Linked DNA regions of Glaciimonas sp. PCH181. The protein of the gene in region 2 interacts with the protein of the main gene of each other region in a pairwise test. Links are inferred from orthologs where the notes say so. Each region holds a gene or a part of one and is shown on either strand. Other genes may lie near its edges.

What was found.
Region 1: the proteins of C7W93_RS21155 (region 2) and C7W93_RS16175 interact in binary tests that used the Escherichia coli proteins (3 or more experiments, as listed by UniProt). The link is inferred for Glaciimonas sp. PCH181 from one-to-one orthologs.

The regions. Positions count from the first base shown.
Region 1 is NZ_PYFP01000002.1:664,660-668,237, reverse strand. The notes cover bases 1-2,950. They hold C7W93_RS16175 (glutamate-5-semialdehyde dehydrogenase), read right to left. Parts: upstream 2,137-2,950; coding sequence 865-2,136; downstream 1-864. Other genes in these bases: holA (DNA polymerase III subunit delta), read right to left, coding at 2,187-2,950; C7W93_RS16180 (CopD family protein), read right to left, coding at 364-786; C7W93_RS16185 (2-hydroxychromene-2-carboxylate isomerase), read right to left, coding at 1-333. In the rest of the region: more of holA, read right to left, coding at 2,951-3,203; LPS assembly lipoprotein LptE, read right to left, coding at 3,215-3,578. UniProt on the Escherichia coli protein: Catalyzes the NADPH-dependent reduction of L-glutamate 5-phosphate into L-glutamate 5-semialdehyde and phosphate. The product spontaneously undergoes cyclization to form 1-pyrroline-5-carboxylate.
Region 2 is NZ_PYFP01000003.1:100,800-104,839, reverse strand. What follows is about bases 635-3,417. They hold C7W93_RS21155 (sulfate/molybdate ABC transporter ATP-binding protein), read left to right. Parts: upstream 635-1,367; coding sequence 1,368-2,468; downstream 2,469-3,417. Other genes in these bases: C7W93_RS21150 (CysB family HTH-type transcriptional regulator), read left to right, coding at 2,465-3,397; cysW (sulfate ABC transporter permease subunit CysW), read left to right, coding at 635-1,296. In the rest of the region: sulfate ABC transporter permease subunit CysT, read left to right, coding at 1-354; more of cysW, read left to right, coding at 373-634; C7W93_RS24520 (hypothetical protein), read right to left, coding at 3,543-4,040. UniProt on the Escherichia coli protein: Part of the ABC transporter complex CysAWTP involved in sulfate/thiosulfate import. Responsible for energy coupling to the transport system.

The DNA.
Region 1 (3,578 bases), on a different replicon or contig from region 2:
ATCTAGCGCGGCCTGCGTGCCGTGGGCGAGCTGGGTTGCGATGATTAACTTGGCCGCATCATCGCTATGAACCGGGAAGTAGGTCGGTTGCAAGTTCAGCGGCTGCTCTAAATACGCGCTCCAACGTTGCAATTCTTGCAGGCGGTAGGCTTGTCGCTGAGGTGACCGCTTAGCCAGCGGCAGGCCGCCGGAGATCGGGAAAATTTTCGACAAATCGAACGGTTTCAACACAATCTGAACGCCATATTGTTTGGCCAACGCCGTCAATCGTGCATGCCCGAGATAGGCAAATGGCGAATGGGGCGCGAAATAATACTCACAGATTTTACTCATGTTGCATCCTTGGCAGGTAAGGGACCAGAATTAGAATGGCTTGACGACGACGAGAATAACGATAGCCAACAACAAAATAACCGGGACTTCATTGAACCAGCGCAGCCAGACATGGCTGCGTTTATTCGTTCCCAGTTCAAATTTCTTTAGCATGCTGCCGGACGCATGGTGATAACCGAGGACTAAAATAACCAGGAATAATTTAGCATGCATCCAGCCGTTACCCGGGCCTCTGCCGATGCCGTAACCCATCCACAACCAAGCACCAAAGATCACCGTGCCTATCGCCAATGGCAACATGAAACGGTACAGTCTGCGCGCCATCAACAATAACCGTTGCGTCGCCATTGGTTCGGTCTCTTGCGCCAGATTGACCAAGATACGGGGCAGATAAAACAAGCCAGCAAACCATGAAACCATGAAGACGATGTGTAGCGCTTTAATCCAAAGCATGAAGGTATCCTTATTGGTGAGTCCGGGAGTGGGGTTATCTAGCGGGTTGGTTGCTCAGGTTATCAATTCTTTGGTTTGTTATGTACGTACTTCGCCATGACCAAACACGACGTATTTCAGCGATGTCAGCCCATCTAGCCCGACCGGACCGCGCGCATGCAATTTATCGTTTGAAATACCGATTTCAGCGCCTAAGCCAAACTCAAAACCGTCCGCAAAGCGGGTTGATGCGTTGACGATGACGGAGGCCGAGTCAACCTCACGCAAAAACCGCATCGAATGCGAATAGTTTTCGGTGACGATACTGTCAGTGTGGTGAGAAGAATAGTGATTGATATGGGTGATCGCCTCGTCCATGTCTTCGACGATTTTGATCGCAAGAATCGGCGCCAGATATTCAGTGCTCCAGTCTTCTTCGGTCGCATCGGTCAGATGCGGATAGTCGCAGAAGCGCAATATCTTGCTGGCTTCGGCATCCGCACGTAGTTCTACATCTTTAGTCCGATACAAATGCGCCAGTTCTGGCAGCACATGTGGCGCGATGGAACGCGCTACTAGCAAGGTTTCCATCGTATTGCAGGTGCCGTAGCGATGACATTTGGCGTTGAAGGCGATCTTCAGGGCTTTTTCGGGATCTGCCGCATCATCGATGTAGACATGACAAATACCATCCAGATGTTTGATCATCGGGACTTTTGATTCTTTGATCAAACGGGCGATCAGACCTTTGCCGCCGCGCGGGATGATGACATCAATATATTCAGGCATGCTGATCAATGCACCCACTGCTGCGCGATCGGTCGTTTCGATAACTTGCACTGCATCGCCTGGCAAACCTGCGCCCTTTAATCCTTCTTTGACCAGTTTCGCTAATGCCTGATTGCAGTGAATTGCCTCTGAGCCGCCGCGTAAAATCGTTGCGTTGCCACTTTTGATACATAAACCAGCAGCATCGATAGTCACGTTAGGCCGTGCTTCATAAATGATACCGATGACGCCAAGCGGGACGCGCATTTGACCTACCTGAATCCCGGTAGGACGATATTTCATGTTGGAAATCTCGCCAATCGGATCGGGTAGGGCTACGATTTGCTGCAAGCCTTCGATCATGGTCGCGATGGCTTTGTCGGATAAGGTCAGGCGATCCAGCATCGCTTCTTCTAATCCACTGGCGCGCGCGGCTTCCAGATCTTTTTGATTGGCGGTGCGCAAGATATCGGCGTCGCGGCGGATTGCTTCTGCGATCAAGGTCAACGCACGATTCTTGGCGGCGGTATCCGCGCGTGCCATCAAGCGCGATGCTACGCGGGCACGTTGACCGACTTCAGCGATGTAGTGTTGGATATCCATAGTTTCTAGTCTGTCTAATCCGTTGGAAAGTGGTGACGGCGCAGAGGCATTTAAGAGCGAGCGACCTTTAATCCTAATTGCAGCAAAGCATCCCAGGCGTCGCCAGCAAATGTTTTGGCGCGCAAGCCTTTGACCATTTTGTCGATCTGAGCGGCCTGTTGCAGCGCTGCTTCGATGGTCGCCAGCGATAAGCGCCGCAACGCCGGTTCCATCAAGCGTTCACGCGGCCCCCAAATGCGGTATTCCTTCATCAACGCATTCAGCGGGCGGCCTTGCGTCATGCCTGATTTCAATTTTAATAACGTGCGACATTCTTCTGAGATTGCCCAGAGTACCAGCGGCAGCGCTTCGCCTTCGCCTTTTAGTCCATCGATCATCCGTACCAGACGCCCGATATCCCCGGCCAGCATCGCCTCGTTCAATTTAAAAACATCATAGCGCGCTACGTTTAGCACTGCGTCGTGGATCTGCTCGAAATTTAGTTTGCCCGCTGGATGTAGCAACGCCAGTTTCTGGATTTCCTGATGCGCTGCCAGCAAATTTCCCTCAACCCGATCGGCAATAAAATCCAGCGACTGTCGGTCGGTACTTTGCTGCTGCCCAGCCAAACGCACGCCGATCCAGTTCGGTAACTGTGACCGTTCTACTTGCTGAATGTCGAGATAGACGCTGGTCTGCTGTAAGGAGGCTACCCACGCCGCTTTTTGTGTTGCCCAATCCAACTTCGGCAACGTAATAATAGTGACGTTATCCGGATTTAACGTGGCGGCATATTGCTGCAATGCCTGGCCGCCATCTTTGCCGGGTTTGCCGGTCGGGATACGCAACTCGATCAGTTTTTTATCCCCGAACAACGATTGCGACTGATTCGCAGCCTGTAACTCGCCCCATTTAAAACTACGATCAACGATCAGAACATCGCGTTCCGAGCAGCCATGTGCGCGCGCGCTTTTGCGGATTTTATCCGCAGCTTCGAGCGCCAGCAGATGCTCATCGCTGGTGATGACGTACAGCGGGGCCACGGCTTTTGCCAAGTGGCCTTCAAGGGCGTCAATCCGCAGTTGCATGCCTAGCCTCTTTATTGCGCTGGAGTGACCGATGGGACTGACGACGCTGGCGGCGTCGGCGTTACCGCATCAGTGATTCCGGCATTAGCAGGTTTGAGCGCGGCCAGACGACGCAGAATTTGCTGTACCAGATCGGTTTGCATGTCGCGATACAACAGCGCTTCCTCGGCAACTTTTGATAATTCTTGCGATTCGTTATAGCTGATATCGCGCTTCAGTGTGATTTGGGTCGGCGTCATCAATTCTTTCTGCTGCGCATCTTTCAGGCGGAATGAAAATTTGTAATACAGCATGTATTCACGTGCACGGCCCTGACTGTTCAGAGTCAAAATGACTTTTTCCTGACTCTGCGCGAGGACTTCCATAATCGCTTCT
Region 2 (4,040 bases):
CTGGAAGATTCTGAACGTGAATTGGAAGAAGCTGCCGCCAGTCTTGGTGCCGGTAATTGGCAAACGTTTACCAAGGTCATTTTTCCGACTGTTTTACCCGCGCTGATGACCGGTTTCGCCTTGGCCTTTGCACGTGCTACTGGTGAGTATGGATCGGTTATTTTCATTGCCGGGAATATGCCGATGGTCTCAGAGATCACGCCTTTATTCATCATCACCAAACTTGAACAGTATGACTATGCAGGCGCGACCGCCATCGCGGTGGTGATGTTGACGGCATCGTTTCTCTTATTGTTGACGATCAATATTCTGCAAGCCTGGACCCGCAAGCGCGGACAGTCGGAAAGAGTTTAAAAGAAGGTTTTATCCGCCATGAGCGCCATTGCACCAAATGTGAGTCCTACTGTGAGTACATCTCCATCCACTACTACAACCCTGCATGCACGCGGGGAGCCGATTCACGTACCGCACGCCACGCTAGAGCCATTTTGGGTGCGGGCATTGCTGATTAGCGTTGCCTTATTATTTTTGACATTCTTTTTAGTTGTGCCGCTGGTGTCGGTTTTTGTCGAGGCCTTCAAGAAGGGATGGGAAGCCTACATCGCCGCGATCATTGAGCCGGATGCGGTCAGCGCCATCAAGCTGACATTGCTGACGGCGGTGATTGCCGTGCCGTTAAATCTGGTGTTTGGCGTGGCAGCGTCATGGGTGATTGCCAAATTTGATTTTCGTGGCAAAAACGTCTTGCTGACATTGATTGATTTACCGTTTTCAGTTTCGCCAGTGATATCGGGTTTGATCTATGTGCTGTTGTTTGGCGCGCAAGGCTGGTTTGGGCCGTGGCTGCGCGAGCATGACATCAAAATTTTGTTCGCGGTGCCTGGCATCGTATTAGCAACGGTGTTCGTTACTTTCCCGTTTGTGGCGCGTGAGTTGATCCCATTGATGCAGGCGCAAGGCAGTGAAGAGGAAGAAGCGGCATTAGTGTTGGGCGCGTCCGGTTGGAAGACGTTCTGGCATGTGACGCTGCCGAATATTAAATGGGGTTTGTTGTACGGCGTGATCTTGTGTAACGCCCGGGCAATGGGCGAGTTTGGCGCAGTCTCCGTGGTATCCGGCCATATCCGTGGCGAGACCAACACGATTCCTCTGCAAGTCGAAATTTTATACAACGAATATAACTTTCAGGCCGCTTTTGCCGTTGCTTCCTTGCTGGCATTTCTGGCATTGGTGACGCTAGCCCTTAAGTCGTTTATTGAATGGCGTTTGCGGGATGAGACCGCAGAGCCGACGTGATCAGAGATCGTTGCAAACAGAACACTGCAATAGCGCATACCAAGCGCTGACACAATTATCAGGAGCATGCCATGGGCATTGAAGTCAATAATATCAATAAGAAATTTGGGCAATTCACGGCGTTGAATAATGTTTCGCTGAAGTTTCCCACCGGTGAACTGACCGCGTTATTAGGACCATCCGGTTGCGGAAAAACCACGTTGCTGCGGATTATCGCGGGGCTTGAAGGGCAAGACTCCGGTCAAGTGTTGCTGGATGGTGAAGACGCGTCATCGCGCCATGTGCGCGAACGTCAGGTCGGCTTTGTATTTCAGCATTACGCATTGTTCAAGCACATGACCGTGTTCGAAAATATTGCTTTTGGCTTGCGCGTCAAGCCGCGTGCAACACGTCCATCCGAAAGCGTCATCCGCGAAAAAGTAAAAAAACTGTTGGAGTTGGTCCAGCTGGATTGGCTGGCGGATCGGTTTCCGCCGCAACTGTCTGGCGGACAGCGGCAGCGGATAGCGCTGGCCCGCGCATTGGCAGTCGAGCCCCGCGTATTGCTGCTGGATGAGCCGTTCGGTGCGCTGGATGCAAAGGTTCGTAAAGAACTGCGACGCTGGTTGCGACGCTTGCATGACGAACTTCACGTGACCAGTATTTTTGTGACCCATGATCAGGAAGAAGCATTAGAAGTAGCCGATCAGATTGTGCTGATGAATAAAGGAAATGTAGAGCAAATCGGTGCCCCGCAAGAGGTGTATGAACATCCGGCATCGCCCTTTGTATATGGCTTTCTGGGTAACGTTAATCTATTCCATGGCCGCGTCCATCGTGGCGTGCTCGATACCGGCGGGATTCGTTTCGATGCGCCCAATCATGCCGAGGCAGAAGATGCTGCCGGAATCGGTTATGTACGTCCGCACGATTTGGATATCGAGCGTTATACCACTGGCGCCGAAGGCATCGTGGTGCAATTGAAGCGCGCCCATGCGATAGGACCGTTGGCGCAACTGGAGTTAGAGCGCGACGACAATGCAGAGCTGATCGAGGCGGTGATTTCGGCCGAGCGCTTTGCACGACTCAATTTAAAGGAGGGCGAAACGCTAGTCGTGCGCCCGCGTCGTTTGCATGTATTCGTTGACAATGCAGTCGACCAAAAGAACCAACATTATCAGGATGCCAGATGAATTTTCAGCAATTAAGATCTATCCGCGAGGCGGCACGCTGCGGCTTTAATTTGACCGAAGTCGCCAATGTCCTGTTCACTTCTCAGCCAGGCGTTAGCCGACAGATTCGCGAACTGGAAGAAGAATTAGGTGTCGATATTTTTGTGCGTAATGGCAAGCGCCTGATCGGCCTGACCGATCCCGGTAAAGGCATTTTGCAGATCGTCGAAAAGCTATTGCAGGAAGCTGAAAATTTGCGTCAGGCCAGCAAGGAATATTCCGGCGAAACCACCGGCACGCTGACCGTCGCAGCGACGCATACGCAAGCGCGTTATGCATTGCCACGGGTAGTGCAGGGATTCCGCGCACGCTTTCCTGATGTACGTATTGCATTGCAGCAGAGTTCGCCGGAACATATCGCCGAATGGGTTATTTCGGGTAAAGCCGATGTCGGCATTGCGACTGAAGGTCTGTCGCAATTTAAAGAGTTGATTTCGTTTCCGTGCTACGAGTGGAGTCACGTGGTGGTAGTGCCGCAGCATCATCCATTGCTGTTGGTAGAGCGCCCGATCAGTCTCAGCGATCTGGCTGCTTATCCATTGATTACCTACGATGTCGGTTTTACCGGACGCGGCCATATTGATGCAGCATTCAGGGCGGCGGGTATTACGCCGGATATCGTTCTGACGGCAATGGATTCCGACGTCATCCAACAATACGTTTCGCTGGAATTAGGGGTTGGGATTGTGGCTGCGATGGCGTCAGAACATACGCGTCAGAGTGGCTTGCAGACGATTGAAGTGGCGCATCTGTTTGCGTCAAACGTTACGCGATTGGCAGTGCGACGTGGCGCTTATTTGCGGTCTTACACGCTAGACTTTATCCTGCAGTTTGCGCCGCAATTGAAGCGCTCGGATATTATTCAGGCATTGCATGCCGAGTCGAACTAAGGCGTACTCGACGACATTGCCGGCTTACTGATTCGTCCGTTCGCTGTTAGCGGTATAAATGGGTCTGTCATTTTCTGGACGCGCTGCGTGTTAAAGAATGTCAGACCCGTTTGCGTTGTCAGCGTTACTTGACCAAGAACTGCATTTACCTTTCGCTGAATAATATTTCCGGCATCCAGCGATTTTCATCAATACGCCGCCCAGAGCCTGAATTAGTGGATGAGATGCTGAATCCGGACATGGACGCAGAGCGGAGTGATGCCAGGCTATTTGCGCGAGTAGTGACTTCCGACCCATCATCGGACGTAAACGATGATAGTGACGAGGAGAGCGACGCGACGCTATTCTGTGGCGTGGCTACTTCTGAGGAAAAGCTATTTCTTCTCATATTGCATTCTGAGTCGACGTCAGAGTGACTTAATGCAACGCTGCGCGCGGGCGGCCCGATACGGTCTGCATACTCAGCGATGATTTTCCTTAACAATTCTCCCTTTACCTCTTTGGCGCGGGACGTTGACGCGTCCAGTTTTTCTTGCATATGCAGGCCGGTCTTTTTAAAGCTATCAAACGCTGATGCAGATATATTTAAGTGCGATGCGCTTACTTGTTTGAGTAAATTTTTTAAAGACTTGGTGGAGGGTCT